DNA from 2 places in the Halobacillus sp. B23F22_1 genome. Region 2 is predicted to be linked to the other one. Evidence: riboswitches for the same ligand, from Rfam matches in the RefSeq annotation. Region 2 holds a riboswitch; the other holds the start of a gene.

Region 1 (9,457 bases), 1.2 Mb from region 2:
TTTAATACAAAATAGGCGCAGCCAAAATTACAATATTCGTAAAGATAATCATCTAATGTGCTTATTTTAGTATCAAATGAAGCTTTTGAGTTTTGGTCATCATAAAAACCTTTTAATCGAAGCTGTCCATAGCCCCAGTCCCCGACGATAAAGTCATACTTGCTTAGAATATCGCTAAAACGCGCTTCAACATCTTCCGCATTAAAGCCTTCTCTATAATCTTCCAACAGTTCATAATTCTTGCCAAACAATTCGATCATTACTATCACCTCTAACTTGTCTTTAGTGTACCATATTTCCAATTGTTCAAGGAAATAGTACCGAAAAAATTGTATCATAATTAGATTTACGTCCAAGCTAAAAGAAAAGAACGAACAAAGGATGAGAATGATGAAGCTATATCAAATAATATTAATGATGATCATTCCTTTTACAATTATTACTGGCTGTAATATGGATAAAGAGGAAGGAATGAAAAATGAACAAGATAAGGACCACTCTATTGAAGGTAATGCCATGGATAACTACAACGAACCATCAGCTGATGGACAGGTTGGTTATGTCCGCTTCCAAAAAGACCAACTAGATCAAGAAGCGGAGAAAAACCATAAAATTAAAGTGAATCGCGAACAAATGGCAGATATGATCACTCGTATGATCCTTAGATATGAGGATTTTGATGATGTAGCCACTCTTGTTGCCGACGATGAGATTCTTGTTGCCTATACGGCACCTGAAGATAAAGATCGTAACGAAGCGGCAGACATGATTAAAAAGACAGCCTACTCTCTAGTACCGAGCTTCTATCATGTTTATGTATCGGATGATCCAGAAGCATATGGAGATATACAAAGTTTAAGTAATTCAACTGTTTATGATGAACAATACAGTGAGGTTATTGATCGTATTGTTGATCGTATGAAAAAGTCTCCTCAAGGAGAAACAAATAGCGAAAATGTAAAAGAAAGCTAAACAGTAATCACAGGGAGGTGTTCATAGAAATGAAGACAGTATTATGTTTCGCTTTAAGTTTATTATTCATGTGTTCTATACCTTCCCTTTCCCCTTTAGCAGCATCTGAAGAAGAAGATATAGAAAGAATGTCATTGTATAAAAAGACTTCTGCAGTTAGTGGAATCCCCTGGACTTACTATGCGGCGATCGATCAATATGAAAGGCAAATTCACGATGACATTCCAGAAGGCAGAGTAACAGCGTTTCGTCCAGACCCTCTATTTTGGAACGGAATTGACACTGAGCCTTCCTTTTTTCCAAAAGGGTGGGGAGAAAACGGTGATGGTAATAAAAAAGTTGATATGACAAATGATGAAGATATTTTATGGAGTCTTGGAAAATACCTTCAGTCTTACGGCACGACAGAGCAAGATATTCGTATTGCCTTATGGAACTATTATAAAAGAGATTTAACGGTGCAAACCATTATGAATACCGCAAAAGTTTTTGAAAAGTTTCAAACGGTATCATTAACAGACCGCGATTTTCCACTGCCTACTACCTCTAACTATACTTACCATAATACTTGGGGAGACGCTAGAGGTTTCGGGGGAAGGAGAATTCATGAAGGCACAGATATTTTTGCTGATTACGGTGTACCTGTCCATTCTACTACTTATGGTGTCATTGAAATGAAGGGCTGGAACGAGTTTGGCGGGTGGAGAGTAGGTATTAGGGATATTTACAATATTTATCACTACTATGCCCATTTAAGCGGTTTTGAAGAAAGTAAGAAAGTCGGCGATGTGGTCCAGCCTGGTGACGTAATTGGATCAGTTGGTTCTACTGGGTATGGGCCTCCCGGAACTTCAGGCAAGTTCCCCCCACACCTGCATTATGGTATGTACCAGGATAATGGTAAAAATGAATGGTCTTTTGACCCCTATCCTTATTTAAAAAGATGGGAACGTATGGTTAAAAATAAATAAGCGTCGCAAGTAAGCGACGCTTATTTCGTATTTATGATTGTTTTGATTTCTTGACTGCATTCATAATACTTGCAGCAAGTCCTCCCCAGATTACGACCATCCCGATGATCATCATAAAAATTGCACTTGCTGTCATATCATTCTACCTCCTTATGTGTTTCTTCGAGAGCTTTGGAGTCCCAACGCTTCAGAGTCATTAGAAAACCAATTACTAATGCAAATGCTGCGACTGCCCAGCCTCCGAATAAGATAAATGTATCTCCATACCCTTCGTAGTTGCCGGTGTCAGTTTCAAACAGGCCAAGCAGATTCGTTCTGAAAAGATCAAACATCATATATCCAAGTACGATTGGTGTAATAAATCCAAGACAAATCTTCCACCATCCACCCAGGTGCAAATCAGAAATGCCGTTTGCATGGGTCTGGAAATCATTAAGGTTACGTATAAACCAAGCAATCACGATAACTTCAACTAACCCAATAAAGGCTACACCGAACTGGTTAATGAAGTAATCAGCAGCGTCCAAGAAATATAGACCGCCTTGTGTGGCAAATGTAAGTGAAATAAGTGCAGCGATTCCGCCTCCGAACCCAACAGCGGCTTTTCTTGACAGACCAAATTTCTCACTTATACCAGCGATATAAGTCTCAGATATAGAGATTAATGAAGACAATCCCGCCAAAACTAACGAAGCAAAGAATAAGAAACCAAACAATCCATTCAAAGCTGGAAATTCATTAATGATTTGCGGGAAGACAACAAAGGCGAGACCAACACCGCCGCTAACGACTTCTTCCACAGGGACGTTAATTTGGGACGCCATAAAACCTAATGCCCCAAATACACCAATACCGGCTAGAAGCTCAAAACTAGAGTTACTAAAACCAGTTATAAAAGCATTATTCGTAATATCTGATTTCTTTGGCAGGTAACTGGAATAAGTAATCATAATCGCAAATGCAATGGAAAGACTAAAGAAGATCTGTCCATAAGCTGCAACCCATACACTACCTGAAGTAATGGTTTCAAAGTTTGGCGCAAAAAAGGTTTGCAGTCCTTCTGCAGCACCAGGCAAGGTGATTGCTCGGATTACAATGATCAAGAACAATACAACCAGCGTCGGGATAAAAATCTTATTTGCAGCTTCAATCCCCTTCTTGACACCTTTAAATAGTACTCCTAAAGTAATTATCCACACAACGATTAAAGGAATTAAAACGCCGGGTACTAAGCTTCCTGTTTGACCAGGATCAACAGATAAATTCAAATATTCACTAAACAAGAAGCCTTCTGTGTCTTCTCCCCAAGAAAGGTTGAAGGCAAAAATACTATAAGAAATTGCCCAGGCAATAATGACGGCGTAATAGGTTGAAATTACAAATGCTACTAATACGGCCCACCATCCAAGCCATTCTGTTTTCTTATTCATACGAAAAAATGATAGCGGTGCTGATCCACGATACTTATGACCAATAGTAAATTCCATAACCAGTAGCGGGATACCTGCGGTTAAAAGAGCGAATAAATACGGTATAAAAAATGCCCCTCCACCATTCTCGTATGCTACTGAAGGGAAACGCCAAATATTACCCAGACCGATTGCTGATCCGACTGCTGCCAGGATAAACCCGGCTCTCGTCCCCCATTGTGCACGATTTTCCATGTGTAAGACCTCCCTTGGATCCATTTCTCTTCCTTTTATATTATGAGCATGTACAGAAGAGAATGTTTCCAAATTTTTATTTTTTTCTGATTATTCAAGCTTATTATACCGATACACTAGTTCGATGTCAAAGTAATATTATAAAATTAATAATTATCCAAATATTACTAAAAAAAGACAAAGAAGTACATTTGATGCACTTCTTTGTCCTTTGTTCTACTCCGGAATATAATCAGATCGATTTTTTATGTGAATCAATATACCTATTACTACTACTGTGCTTAATGTTACTATTAGAGGGATGGCTATACCGCCTGTAACAGCGAGCAGTACATAACCCAGGATAGCTCCAGTAGCTGCTATAAACGCGTAAGGAAGCTGTGTTACTACGTGGTCGATATGGTCTGAGCCCGCCCCGGTTGACGATAAAATAGTCGTATCCGATATAGGAGAACAATGATCTCCAAAAACCGAACCTGCCAGCACCGCTGATAATGCTGGAAGAATCATTGCAGCGTCGGAAACCGCTGCAATCTCCCCAGCGATTGGGAGCATAATACCAAATGTGCCCCATGAAGTACCTGTTGCCAGTGCCATAAAGCCGGAAACTATAAATAGTAACAATGGAAGAAATCCAGTACTAATATTAGAGTCATTTACTAAACCTGCTAGATATTCCCCTGTCTGCAGCTGGCCGATTACATCCCCAATCATCCAGGCAAAAATTAGAATATAAATGGCAGGCAGCATGGCTTTTACACCTTCAACAAGGACATGACCCATCCCAGATTTCTCTCCTGATTGATTTATATACATAATGGCAGCCAGTAATACCGCAATGATTCCACCGGTAAATAAAGAAATGTTTACATCCGTATTCTCAAAAATACTCAGAGCTGTTACAGCCCCTTCTGTGTTTTGGATCCCCGTAACAATCATTGTTCCAACCGTTCCAGCTATTAATGCAATGATCGGCCAGATCAAGAAAGAAATCTTCCCTTGCTTGTGATCCTTAAATTCATCATTTAAGTCTCCAGGAATATCACCTTTCTCTTCATCTTTTAGGACACCTGTTTTAATCGCTTTCTGTTCATGCTTTTTCATCGAAAAAACATCAAGCCTTAGGAAAATTGTTAAGAAAACAAGAAGTAACGCTGCAAAGACATAGAAGTTAGCTGGGATCATTCGAACAAAGGCTTCCAGCGGCTGATATTGTGTTATCTCGTTAGCTGCTAAAATGCTTCCGATGGTTCCGATAATGTATGCACCCCAGCTGGAAATAGGTGAGATGACTGTAATTGGCGCGGATGTGGAGTCGATATAGTAGGCCAGATTTGCCCGTGAAATACGATGACGGTCTGTCACAGGCCTAGCAACCTGGCCTACAGCTAACGCATTAAAATAATCATCAATAAAAATAACAATACCGAGTAACGCAGGAACTAGTTTTGCCCCTTTACGGGATTTTATTCTTTGTACAGCCCAGCGCCCAAAAGCCTGACTTCCTCCTGAAGCTGTTAAGAATGCAGTTGTAATACCCAGCAAAATTAAGAATGATAATAAATATAAATTCCCCGTATTTAAAGCACCATCACTGACGAATATGGAATATAAATTCGTCCAGATCAGTTGAATTCCTTCAAGAATATTAAACTGGGTGAGCATAAATGCGCCTACAATAATTCCAATTCCAAGTGAAAGTATAACCTTCCGCGTGGCAATAACAAGAATCAGCATTAAAACGGCTGGAATTAAAGAGTAAATTGTTCCTTCCATGTGTGGTTCCCCTTCCGTAAATCTTTTGATGAGATTAGGCGGTATGGAAGTCTACTGGGGCAAATGAGGGACTCTGGAGAGCTGCAGGCCAAAAAAAGGGATGGTTTTTTCCGGCATACGAAAAAGCAATGATAGAAAATAACCTATCATTGCTTTTATAGCAATTTGATTATCCTCCATTTCGATCAGTAGCGCACCATGCACCTAAAAAGCTTGCATGACAGTATATCTCTTATTCAGACATATACCAGTTTATAAGAGCTGACGACTCAAAGAAACTTCGGCAGGTCTCCCCTTTCTTCACGTGATCTTAGCTGTCCTACTCCCACTGAATACTGATGAAGCCTGCGCCTCTACCTCACCGATCTGATAAGGTCACGCATATTTAATTCTTTCACATTCTAACAGTTGGCCATCGTTATTGCAAGGGGTCCATAGGATAAGAAAATGTTGGTGATTTTCCTGCATCACCAGTTTCATTAAAAAACTGGGGAACTTCTCCCATAATTGTGCTTGAATCAATTGGAATATCATTAACCACTGTTGTAGTTTCAGTAGAGAAGGGGATAACAACACGTAAGCTAACAGTAAAATTAATCGACAACTGGAAGTGGGCAGAATTTATACCATATTCCGTTATTTCGTTCTTAAACTCTGACTGAACATCACCTATAACTCGTAACTGTACTGGTATTTTGGGACCAAGATTAGAAAGAATTGAATTATTTGTAGCTAAACCAACCGGGATTTCAATAAGAGTAGCTGGTTCTTCACCTAGTTCTTCGCTAGTCTCTTCATTAGGGAAAATATCGGCTTCTAATGAAGTGTCTTCAAGGGGAAGTTCATTCAACTCCATTCGTTTCAAAAAATTCTGGACTCTTAATGTAGTATTTCGTAACGTTCTATTGACTACAACAGAATTCCAGCCCATGTACACAATATTTCCGTCATTGTCTTTTTCCATTCTTATTAAATCATCGAACTGCAACTCCTCGGATATCTGCTTGCTCACTGCTTCATTAATCGCATCTCTTGCCAGCTGCTGGGCTTTCGTTTCTGCAATTTCCTCTAACGTAGGAGTGATCCCCCGGTCAATTACCACTAAACATATCCCTGTAAATAAAATAAAGAAGATGATCGTCCATAATATCCGCTTACCAAATGAGGGTGGATTCGCCCTGATTTTCCCCATTAAACAACCCCTCCTGACCTATCTATATGATCAATAAAAGGCGTTTAAAACTAACTTAATAAAGTTATGAGACAGCCTGCAGATACGTTGAAAATCAGAAACAAGAATAGACGTTACGACTCGAGGTGGGATCTTCTATTATACCCAATCCCAGGGTTGCCTTTAGCTGTGTATAGGTGTTACCTCGAGAAGGTTTATATTCGTTCACTTTTGTATACAAAATAAAAAAGCTGCTCTTAGGCAGCTAGTATTTCTCTTGGTATCAATATAAAAAGTAAGTTAAATTTTTTGTATTGCTTTCGCAAGGACATCCCTTAAGAGCTCCGGCATAAAGTATTTTTTACTTTTGGCATAAGCAATTTCTGGAAATAGGCGTCCGAAAGTAAACGTATCTGCGGTGCCTAATGTATAAACATGGTTTCGGTCTATTGGCGCTCCATTTATCGTTACTTTTCGAACTCTTTCTTCTCCATCCTTACTCATAACGGTTTGAATTTCAACCCCTGTAAAGACCATCTTCCCTATTACTTCCCCGCGAAACCCAAGTCCTTTTAAACGGATCTCAGTAAGTTTTTTAGTATGACCTACCCTAATGATTTCAAGCAATTCATCCCCAGTTACTTCTACTTTACAAGGATTCATGGGATGTGGACAAATGCGATGGATGTCTTCATACGTAATCTTCCCTTGATTTAAATGATCAAGTAACACACCTGAATTAAGCATCCCGACATCGGATTGCGTCCAAGCCTGTAATTCTTCTGTCAGACGTCTCATAAGAAGCGTCTGCTTAAACCATGCTACCGACAGCGATTTTTCCAGCGTAGTCACGCTTGTTTGTAAATACTGCAAGGCTCTAGTTCTCATAGTCTCCACGTCTTCAGTGACATCCTCATCTTTCATTAAATTTTCTGTTGATACTGCATAAGCTTCTTTCTTAGATAACCGATTTGAATCATGATCCCACTCTAAGAAGACTTCACCAAGATGGGTTCCATGTTTACCCACTGCTGTTAGAATGGTCTCGCCATACAGTTCTCCATTTTGAAACAAATGATGTGTATGACCGCCGATTATAACATCAATTTCAGGAAACTTCCGTGCCATCTCTTCATCATCATGAATCCCTAAGTGAGAGAGAAGTATAAAAATATCGGCTTGCTCTTTTATTTCATCATAATAGCGATTTAGCGTTTCAAACGGAGGCTGGATCTCCCAGCCTAACAGCCGGTAGAAAGTTTCAAACGGAGCTGTTAACCCTATTACAGCCACCTTTGTCCCTAATGGCGTAGTTTTAATCGTATAAGGACACAGCCATTTGGGCTGGCGACCTTCCATTGAACGTAAATTTGCACATAATACTTGAAACTTTGCCTCATCATAAAGGTGATAAAGATCATAATAGGAAAGTGTAATTCCTTCATTGTTACCTAAAGTCGCAAAACTGTAACCTGCCTCATTGAGAAGCTCTACATTCCCTTTCCCCATGAGACCTTCAGTTATAGGATGAAAACGATCTGCATGGTCTCCGTTATCAAGAAGCCAGAACGTTTCCTCTTTTTGTTTATGTTTTTTTATTTTTTTGTTAAAATAACCTACAATTTGAGGCCAATTTTCAAAATGACTATGTAGGTCGCTCGTATAATAAAGAAAAATCTTCTCCTTCATTTTCATTCTCCTTATCCGATGCCTTGCCAAATTAGTCGTATGCCAATTAATATAAGCAATATTCTTAAGAACCATTCTACAGTTTGACTATTGAGTTGACGATTAACAATCGCTCCCACTGAGCCTCCTAAATAAGCACCCGGGATAAATAATAAGGTATGGGCCCATTCTACATGGCCTAAGTAAACGTGAGTAGCTGAGCTAGTAATACTTGCAAAAAAGATCATAAACATAGATGTAGCCGTCGCAATATGCGGTGGAATCTTAAATAGTAAAATCAAAGCTGGAACGATTAATGAGCCGCCTCCGATCCCTAGGAGTCCAGAAAGAACTCCAACACCAAATGCAAATAGGACACTTGTAATAATAGGCACTCGATAAAAGAAAGTTTGTCCATGTATTTCTTTTTCTCGAGAAAGACCTTTATTAAAAGGAGTTGCTTTTGTACTATCTCTTGGCAGGAAAAACACTAATGATACGGCAATCATGACGATTCCAAACAATAATGCAAATCCATCCGTTTGGAAAAACTGATTAAGCCATGAACCGAATATACCTCCAGGAATACTTCCAGCCATTAAAACTAAACCTAGCTTTAAATCGACTCTTTTATGCTTCAAGTATGATAGAGCAGAAGAAAGACCAGTAAAAATCATTACGACGAGTGAAATTCCCACAATTGTTTGAGGTGAAACCCATTGAAAGGAATCAAGCTGATCTCCTAAAAATAATAGAACTGGAACGAGAATTACCCCGCCACCTAGTCCAGCTATGCTGCCTATAAATGCAGTAATAAAACCAATTAACAAAGAAAATACAATTAACATATTCAGCCTTCTAACTATATATAAGATAATATTATAGTATCATGATTACTATGCGAAATTCATCTTGCCTTTTTATAAATAAAAAACGTACAGGCGGCATGCGCCTGTACGTTTCACCTTTGTGTCTATTAGCCAATAGAACCTTCCATCTCGAACTTAATCAGACGGTTCATTTCTACAGCATATTCCATTGGTAGCTCTTTTGTAAACGGCTCAATAAAGCCCATAACGATCATTTCTGTAGCTTCTTCCTCAGAAAGACCTCTACTCATAAGATAGAATAACTGTTCCTCAGACACTTTTGAAACTTTGGCTTCGTGTTCTAATGAAATATTTTCATTCATAATTTCATTATAAGGAATAGTATCTGAAGTAGACTTATTATCC
Region 2 (9,457 bases):
ATTGTTTACGTGCAAACGTAGAAATAACCTCTGAGAAGATTCCGAATGCAGGAAGTATAACAATATACACTTCAGGGTGTCCCCACATCCAGAACAAGTTTGCCCACATCATCGGCATTCCTTCACCAGTTAACGTAAAGAACTGAGCTCCGAAAACACGGTCAAGCGTCATAAGTGCTAAAGCAACCGTTAAGATCGGGAATGCAAAGACGATAATAAATGATGTGATTAACGTAGACCACGTAAAGATTGGCATTTGAAACATTTTCATGCCGGGCGCACGCATCTTAAGAATGGTTACCATAAAGTTAACCCCTGATGCGAGCGTACCTATACCTGATAATTGCAGTCCCATTAAATAGAAGTTTTGCCCAGGACCGGGGCTCATGGCCGCACCCGCTAACGGTGTATAGCTTGTCCAGCCGGCATCTGGTGAGCCGCCGATAACAAATGAAATGTTAAACAACATCGCACCAAATAGGAATGACCAGAAACTCAACGCGTTTAAATATGGAAAAGCAACGTCACGCGCACCGATTTGCAATGGTACGACAACGTTCATTAACCCAATAAGAAACGGCATCGCCATAAATATAATCATCACTGTACCGTGAGTTGTAAATATCTCATCATAGTGCTGAGCATTTAAGAAGTTCATATTTGGAAAGGCAAGCTGGGTACGCATCATAAGCGCATCGGCTCCACCTCGGAACAACATTGCTAAAGCACTAAGAATATACATAATTCCTATTTTTTTATGATCAACGGTCGTTAACCACTCACGCCATAACCAGCCCCATTTTTTGAAATACGTTAAAATGAATAGGATCGCGGCGGACACAAGGACAATCGAAACCATCCCGGCATATATAAGCGGTTCGCCCGTAACGAAAAATTCGTCAAGCTGCATAGTTGCTCACCTGCTTTCTATTAATGACTTTCATGATCATCATCGTTCTCTTCATCCATGAAATCTTCGGCTTCTTGATCGCTATATAAATGCATAAGCTCGCCGTATAAGTCATAGTGTCGGTTAACAGCATAATCACGACCATCGTTCGTCCCGTGATCCACCCACTCTAAGTGAGTTGAAGAAAACTCTGCTTCAGTTGTAAGACCCGGTTTAAGTAACTCATCATACTCTTCCTGAGTCAATTCGGGAGCTTCATTTTGAGTTTGTTCTACCCAGTCATTGTAATCCTCTTCACTTTCGGCATAGACTTCGAAGGTATGCTTCGTAAAGCCTTCCCCGTTAAAGTTCGAGTTCCTGCCATCGTAAACCCCTTCTTCATCCGCTTGTAAATAAAGGGTATTTTCCATTCCAGCCATGTTATATTTCTGACCGCCTAATCGAGGAATCCACAGGGCTGCCATCGAGTCAGCCGATGACAACTTAAATTCTATGGGACGATCTGTTGGAATGTGTAAATAGTTTACGGTTTCTATGTCCTCTTCAGGGTAGCTGAAGAACCATTTCCAATCAGCTGCTGTTGCATAAACGACAAGTGGTTCCTTGGTATCTTCTGTTGCCGCCTCTTCCGATTCAGGCGGTTTTTCTAACTCAAACAGCGTTTCTACCGTCGGTATACTCAATGCAACCACGATAATGAAAGGAATCACAGTCCACACGATCTCAATCATCGTGTTGCCGTGCATATGCGGGTCATAGTCGCTTTCTTTTCGGTTCGGGTTCGTATCCCGATACTTGTAAACGAAATAAGCGAAAGGCACACACACGACCACCACGATAAATAACATAAGAATTATGGAATATATTATGAGATCGTTTTGAGTTTGAGCCACCGGACCTTTTGGATCAAAAACAGCCATTTGACTGCACCCGCTCAAAAACAAGACAAGACTGAGTGGAAGTAAAATCAGTCCTCGTTTGAAGAATTGCTTCATGCTTTTCACTCGGTTACACTCCTTTTTTTCTTTATTTAAAGGTTCTGCCGCATAAAAGTTAATAGATTGCGTTTTAACTGAAAGTAGTATAGCAAAAATATGACGAAATGAAATAAAGTTAATGAAATTGTCATTGATCGCTCACAACTTTTTAAAGTTTTGACGAAAAATCGTCACTAATTTGGAAAATTTTAATCATAATGGCGGGGATATACGGCGAATGAATTGAAGGTTGTAGAAATTACTCATTACATCTGTAAGTATCCTTAAATGTTTTGAATCAAACCTATTAGGGAATCTCTTCACAAATGTCACATTTAAAATTATAAAAAACAGATATCCCCCTTGTATTCAATTACCAATTCTGTTATAGTTCAGGCAACTAAATAATTTCTTTCTTCAACTTTTTGAAGAGAGGATAGAGGTGCGAAGACCATCAGTACACAATGTGAGGACGATGAGGTCCCTGGATCATTGTGAAAAGGGGGATTTGCCGAAGCGGAAAGAAACTCATACTCTTGATGCTGGTTCTGCTGTTGAATAAATACAGGACTGTCATATAGGAAACTATATGGAGGGCTATCTTTGCAGAAACGATGCGACAAACAATCGATTTCTACAGCAACAACGATACCCTTCGTTGTTGCTTTTTTGCGCTTACACTCGTACAGCCCGTCCCACCTCTATATTTAAAATTTTAAGAAAAGGGTGTGAAGTTATGAATTTTGGCCAAGTCTTAACAGCAATGGTCACTCCGTTTGATCAAAAGGGCGAAATTGACTTTAATGCAACTCGAACATTAGTTAATCATTTAATTGAAAATGGTACGGACGGATTAGTTATCGGAGGCACGACTGGGGAATCGCCTACATTGACTTCTGATGAAAAAATTGAATTTTACCGCTATGTAGTTAAAGTCGTCGATAGACGCGTGCCTGTTCTTGCAGGTACAGGCTCTAACAATACACACGCTTCAATCAGTTTAACGCAAGAGGTTGAAGAAACAGGCGTCGACGCTGTCATGCTCGTTGCTCCATATTACAACAAACCATCGCAGGAAGGGTTGTATCAACACTTTAAAGCGATCGCCCAATCCACCAGCCTGCCTGTGATGTTGTATAACATTCCAGGAAGGAGTGTAGTGAACGTGCTTCCTGAAACGATTGTACGTCTGTCCGAAATCGACAATATCGTTTCCGTTAAAGAATCAAGCGGTGATTTGGACGCGGTTACAGAGATTATCAGCCGGACAGCGGATGACTTCACTGTGTACAGTGGAGATGATGGGATGACTCTGCCTATCCTTTCTATTGGCGGGACAGGCGTTGTCTCAGTTGCTTCCCATGTAATAGGAAATGAAATGCAGCAGATGGTTCATAGTTTTAATGATGGAGATGTCATGTATGCAAGTGCGATGCACCGCAAATTGCTGCCTGTTATGAAAGCTTTGTTTGCTGCTCCAAGTCCTTCTCCTGTCAAAGCCGCTTTAAATATGAAAGGGATTTACGTAGGCAATGTTCGTTTACCTATGCTCCCTCTTACGGCAGAAGAGAAAAACGAATTGCAAAAGATGCTTCCTGATCAAAATATTGAAGCCGTTGGCTAATGATCAGAAAACAGGCTGGGACAAAACTGAATAAAGCTTAAAATAATCCGAACGATTCTTCTGGAATCAGTTCGGATTATTTATATTACATACATCGAATATACGCCGCTCCGTCAAAATGCTTCGCTTTCCTTGGGCACGGCCTCAGCTTCCTCGGAAAGCAAAGGGCGCTTTCCTGCGGGTTTTCGACTCGTGCTGTTCCCAAAGGAGTCTTCGCATTTTGACTACGCTCATGATCTGTGTTTATACAAATGTTCGTTTTTTAACAACTTTGCTTTACTTATGTCTCATCTTCGTTAGATCACTTTTTTAATAACCGCTCCACACCAATCTCTTTTTCTTCTTCCAAAAACATTTCTACCCTTATATTTCCTTTCTGTATTAATAATTCCTTCACCTCTATGCATATTTATAATTTTTCTAAAAATTTTGTCGAATAGGGGTGCAATTTAAATATAATCTGTTATAATACATAAATAACGGAACATTAAAGGAAATTGTCCTTAAATAAAAGGAGGTTCTTTTTTGAACACCATCAAAGAATTAATTTCATCAATAGAAAGCGAAATCATCAACATTCGCAGAACCTTACACAAGAACCCTGAATTAGCCAATGAAGAACATGAGACCTCTACTTTAGTGAAAGAAAAATTATCGGATTATGGTGTGAAATGGGAGGCCGGCTTCGCTGGAACGGGGGTTCTCGGAATTATTGAAGGGAATAAACCGGGCGGAACAGTGGCCCTTCGAGCAGATATGGACGCGCTCCCTATTCAAGAAGCCAATGATCATGAGTTTATTTCTGAGAATAAAGGAAAAATGCATGCGTGCGGACATGATGCACACACGGCTATGCTTCTAGGGGCCGGCTACGCGTTGGAAAAAGTTAAGGATGAGATTAACGGAACAGTCCTGTTGGTTTTCCAGCCCGCTGAAGAAAATTCTCCACATGGAGGATCGAAACAAATGATGGAGGATGGAGTTTTTAATACATTTACCCCCGATGTCATTTACGGACAGCATGTGTGGCCGGGCCTCCCTGTAGGTAAAGTCGGAATTCGTGATAAAGAAATGATGGGCGCATCCGATCGTTTCAAAGTTACCATTAAAGGAAAAGGCGGCCATGCGAGTATGCCTCATGAAGGAAATGATGCACTGATCGTTACCAATCAAATCATATCCAGTCTGCAGACGATTATAAGCCGGAATATGAATCCACTCGACTCTGCTGTCGTTACGGTTGGGAAAATTGAAGGGGGTTACAGCTATAATGTCATCCCTGATCAAGTCACATTTGAAGGAACGGTCCGCACCTTTAAACCTGAAGTCAAAGAAAAAGTGAAGCAGCGATTTCACACGATCATTGAGCAGACGGTCTCAGCTTTTGATGCAGAGTCCAACATTCAATACCTTGACGGCTATCCTGCCACGATCAATACACCAAAATGGGCGGAACAAGCCAGGGTTACTTCCAAGAAGCTTCTTGGTGAAGACGCTGCCCCCGCCCTCGATCCTGCTTTAGCAGGTGAAGATTTTTCCAGATTTCTGCTCGAGTACGAAGGAGCGTTCATATGGCTTGGGACTCAAATCGAGGAGTCCGCAAATCAAAAGCCCCTTCACGACCCTGGTTTTAAACTTAATGAAAAAGCATTGCCGCTAGGAAGTGAATTTTTAGCAGCTGTAGCTCTTGATACACTGAAGACTCTTACGTAGGGAGAGAAGGAATTTGGCGATAAATTTAAAACATTTTTCTAAAACAATTGAACCCTCACTCCTGCAGTGGCGGCGTCATTTACATCAATATCCTGAGCTAGGATTTATGGAATACTATACAACTTATGTCATTGGAGAAGAACTGAAGAAGCTTGGATTTACCATTCATTGCGGCAAAGAAGCCTTAGAAAGCGACGCCCGATACGGTGTACCTGCCGAAAATGAACGTGCTGAGAATGAGAAACGGGCCCGAGCGATGGGTGTTCCAGAGGAGTGGATGGCGGCCGTGCACGGCGGTCACACAGGAATTGTCGCTGTTTACGACACAGGGCGGAGCGGTGATCATCTTGCTTTTCGCTTTGATATTGATGCACTGCCTATAGAGGAAGCTGAGCAGGACAAGCACGTGCCTTTTAAAAAATCTTTTATATCTAAACAAAAAGGCGTCATGCACGCGTGCGCTCACGACGGTCACACGACAATCGGCCTTGGTCTCGCTCAATTTATAGCCGAGCATCACATGAAGCTGAACGGAAAGTTTACACTGCTCTTCCAGCCTGCTGAAGAAGGCGGCCGCGGTGCTAGAGCTATGACGGAAAAAGGGTGGCTCAGCGGTGTAGATGCGTTTTATTCAGGCCATATCGGAATTCAATCTCTGCCCGTCGGAACGATTGCTGCTACGACGAGAGGATTTCTCGCATCATCTAAACTCAATGTTCATGTTAAAGGTCAATCTTCCCATTCAGGTATGAAGCCTGAAGCCGGCCGTAATGCGTTATTAGCAGCAGCGACCGCAGCGACCCAGTTACACTCGATTTCACGTCATAGTGAAGGTATAAGCAGAATTAATGTCGGTAAACTGATCGCAGGGAACGGCAGAAACATCGTTTCAGACCGCGGCTATTTGGAACTGGAAACTAGAGGAGAAACACAGAACATTAACGAATATATGCAAAAGGAAGCGCGGCGAATCATTGAAGCATCTGCTGCCATGCACAACGTAGAGGCTCAAATCGAATTTGTTGGAGAAACCGAAGAGTTACATTGTGACGAGTCACTCATTCCATTAATCACGAACGCCTGCCAAACCAGCAACCTCATTCAAAAAATTGAACCTTATGCCCTCGTCTCTGGTTCTGAAGACGCCAGCTTTATGATGAATGAAGTACAAAAGCAGGGCGGTAAAGCCACTTACATGTTATTTGGTACTCACTTACCGGACAATCACCACTCTCCTCATTTTGATTTTGAAGAGGAAGTGTTAACTGTCGCGTTAGATGCCTACATCCACATTGTGAAAGGAGGAAACGAGATTGCCTGACCTTAAGAACTGGCTGGAAAAAAACTTATTAAAACTCAATCTAGTCGAAGAAATGGACTACGAACAAGGATTTTCAAGACTCAGCTATACAAAAGAAGAAAAACAATCTCACCACATGTTTCAATCGATCGCTCAAGATCTTGGGTTAGAAGTAAAAGCCGATCAAGCGGGAAACCAGTGGGCTACATGGCATATTGATGATCAAGCCCCTACAGTTGCTGTAGGTTCACACGTCGATACGGTTAAAAACGGCGGCGGCTATGATGGAGTGGCCGGGGTCCTTACTGGATTAGCTGCTATTAAAGTACTCAAGGATCAAAACATGAAGCCAGTTAAAAATATAAGCGTCATTTGTTTTGCTTCTGAAGAATCCGCTCGATTTGGTGTTTCCACTATTGGAAGTAAAGCCATATCTGGGTTACTGGATAAAGAGGATATCGCTTCCGTAAAAGACGCAGACGGCATTACCATTAAAGAAGCAATAGAAGATTTCGGTCTCTCCTGGGAAACGATTGATCAAGCTGAGGTGCCCGAAAGCAAGCTGGAGAGTTTCCTTGAGCTCCATATTGAACAAGGGACTCAAATTGAAACTAATGAGGCGGATATCGGGATCGTTCGAGGTGTAGCATGTCCAATCCGGCTGCAGGTCACAGCTGCAGGGATGGCGAATCATACAGGAACGACCCCGATGAAACGTCGATCAGACGCTTTTGCGGCTATCGCTCCCCTTGTCACATTTGTTGAAGAACAAGCGAACCTCTTAAACACAGAACAGGACATCCCCCTCGTCGCTACAGTTAGTACCGTCAGTGTTGAACCGAACGTCATGAATGTAATTCCCGGGGAAGTTATATTAGGCATAGACATCCGTAGTGTAGACGATTCGTTGAAAAAAGAATTAGCAGACCGCATCCAGGCGTACTGCCGTAAAATTGAGGAAAAACGCTCGGTAGACATTCATATCCACACCCTGGTCGATAATCCATCCGTATTCCTTGATCCTAAAGTTGTGGAAAAGCTTACGAAAGTTACTGAGAAAATCAACTACAAACCTTTTCACCTGGATAGCGGTGCGGGGCACGATGTTATGAATATGGCGAATAAGTGGTCAACCGGCTTACTCTTCATCCCTTGTGAAGAGGGAATCAGCCATCATCCTAAAGAATTCGCTTCGATAAAAGATTTAGCGAAAGGAATGCAGGTGATTGCTGAATATTTAAAAGAGGAAACTGGTGAGCGCTTGTGAAAACAAAAATAGGTGTCATCGCCCCGCATGATTCATTGCAGCGAATCATGTACGTGGCCAAAGAATTTAAAGATATTTCATTTGTCCCCTACCCTTATGAGCAATTAGAAGAAGTCTCCACCATTTTAAAAGATCACCGAGGTGAGGTTGATCAATGGTTTTTCTCAGGGGTGTTAAATTACACTTATGCGATAGAGTACGAACTGATTACAGCAGAGGAAGGGGCTTTCCCCCCTCTGCACGGAGCAAGCTTTTTCGGTATTTTACTAGAAGCCCAGCTTAATTTAAACCAAGTATTTCGACAAGTCAGCATCGATACGATTACCAATGAAGAATTCGATAAAATCCTATCCTACTACCAACTAGAAGATTTAACCTACTATACCCATCCTTTTGAAAGCGGCAAAAGCGCGGATGAACTCGTTGAATTTCACACTGAATTATTTGACCAGGGAAAAGCGGAAGTTGTCATCACTTCCATTAAAGACGTATACCTCCGATTAAAAGAGAAGAGCATCCCGGTCTATCGTGTAACACCTTCCTATTTATCGATTAAAATGATTATTCAGTTTTTGGAAGAACGAGCACAGTCCAACCTTTACCGAAACTCACAAGTTTCAGTCATAGGCTGCCGGATTGAAATGGATCCAGAAAACCTCGAAGAACTCTATTATTCTTTTAAAACAAAATACCAGGAGTTAGACGTAAGACGGCAGCTTTTTGAAATTGCTGAAAAGACAAACGGCTCCGTAATGCAAATGGGAGATGGACTTTTCTTTATTTTTACAACACGCGGAGAATTAAGTACAGAAACGGAGGGGGATTTATTTTCCTTAATCGATGACATACGTCTGCAGAGCAACTTACAGCTTAAAGTAGCTATTGGATTTGGAGAAACCGTATTACAGGCTGAGCAGCACGTAAGACTAGGCTTCCGCCACATCAAAGAGTACGATAAACCGATCCTTCTAATTGTTGACGATGATCAATCGATCTCAGCAAGACAGCAAGAAGAACAAATTAACTACAGTACGACAGAGATCGGCCCCTCGTGGAAAGAAAAAATGAAAGACGTCAATCTCAATCCGGGGGTGGTATCAAAAATAGTATCTTACTCCAATCACTACCGGCGCGCACAATTCTCCTCGCAGGATCTAGCCCGCTGGCTGAAAAGTACAGAGAGAAACGGCAGGCGGATTCTTGCAGAAATGGAGAAAGTCGGCATCATTGAACAGGCTGGAGAATCGCAGTCTGGCGAAAGAGGCCGGCCAAGGAAAGTGTATCAATTTACAGGGAATTAACCGACAGGGAATGAGCAGCACCACACAATCAGTTTTATTTTTATATATAAACGGAAGAGCAAAGGAAATCTTCCTAAAATAAAGGAGAGGTGAAAGACATGAGTAAGACGACTGGAGAGAAAACAAATAAAGGAATGACCAGATTCCTTAATGGTATAGAAAAAGTAGGGAATAAATTACCCGAGCCCTTTATGTTGTTCGTATATCTTGCCGCATTCACCATTGTATTTTCATGGGTGATTTCACTGTTTGGTGTAACGGTTGAAGAGCCGGGAACTGGTGAAGAAGTAGCCATTCAAAGCCTTATTTCTGGAGATGGACTGGAGTACATTCTCACATCCATGCTCGATAACTTCACCGGATTT

Evidence for each region. Region 2 has a riboswitch for lysine ahead of dapA (4-hydroxy-tetrahydrodipicolinate synthase). Riboswitches for the same ligand answer to the same signal wherever they lie in the genome.
Region 1: another riboswitch for lysine. It lies ahead of ACGTNH_RS07400 (Na+/H+ antiporter NhaC family protein); the one in region 2 lies ahead of dapA (4-hydroxy-tetrahydrodipicolinate synthase).

What each region holds. Positions count from the first base shown of each region.
Region 1 is NZ_JBIEKE010000001.1:1,462,585-1,472,041, reverse strand. It holds gene ACGTNH_RS07425 (YutD family protein) at 1-260, opposite strand, end outside; gene ACGTNH_RS07420 (YhcN/YlaJ family sporulation lipoprotein) at 391-972, shown strand; gene ACGTNH_RS07415 (M23 family metallopeptidase) at 1,002-1,943, shown strand; gene ACGTNH_RS07410 (methionine/alanine import family NSS transporter small subunit) at 1,975-2,079, opposite strand; gene ACGTNH_RS07405 (sodium-dependent transporter) at 2,081-3,607, opposite strand; gene ACGTNH_RS07400 (Na+/H+ antiporter NhaC family protein) at 3,824-5,383, opposite strand; lysine riboswitch at 5,565-5,747, opposite strand; gene yunB (sporulation protein YunB) at 5,802-6,575, opposite strand; gene ACGTNH_RS07390 (bifunctional metallophosphatase/5'-nucleotidase) at 6,855-8,243, opposite strand; gene ACGTNH_RS07385 (sulfite exporter TauE/SafE family protein) at 8,255-9,070, opposite strand; gene sufB (Fe-S cluster assembly protein SufB) at 9,199-9,457, opposite strand, start outside.
Region 2 is NZ_JBIEKE010000001.1:269,770-279,226, reverse strand. It holds gene qoxB (cytochrome aa3 quinol oxidase subunit I) at 1-910, opposite strand, end outside; gene qoxA (cytochrome aa3 quinol oxidase subunit II) at 931-1,905, opposite strand; lysine riboswitch at 2,317-2,495, shown strand; gene dapA (4-hydroxy-tetrahydrodipicolinate synthase) at 2,624-3,511, shown strand; gene ACGTNH_RS01455 (M20 metallopeptidase family protein) at 4,037-5,224, shown strand; gene ACGTNH_RS01450 (amidohydrolase) at 5,238-6,545, shown strand; gene ACGTNH_RS01445 (M20 family metallo-hydrolase) at 6,538-7,791, shown strand; gene ACGTNH_RS01440 (hypothetical protein) at 7,788-9,092, shown strand; gene ACGTNH_RS01435 (AbgT family transporter) at 9,191-9,457, shown strand, end outside.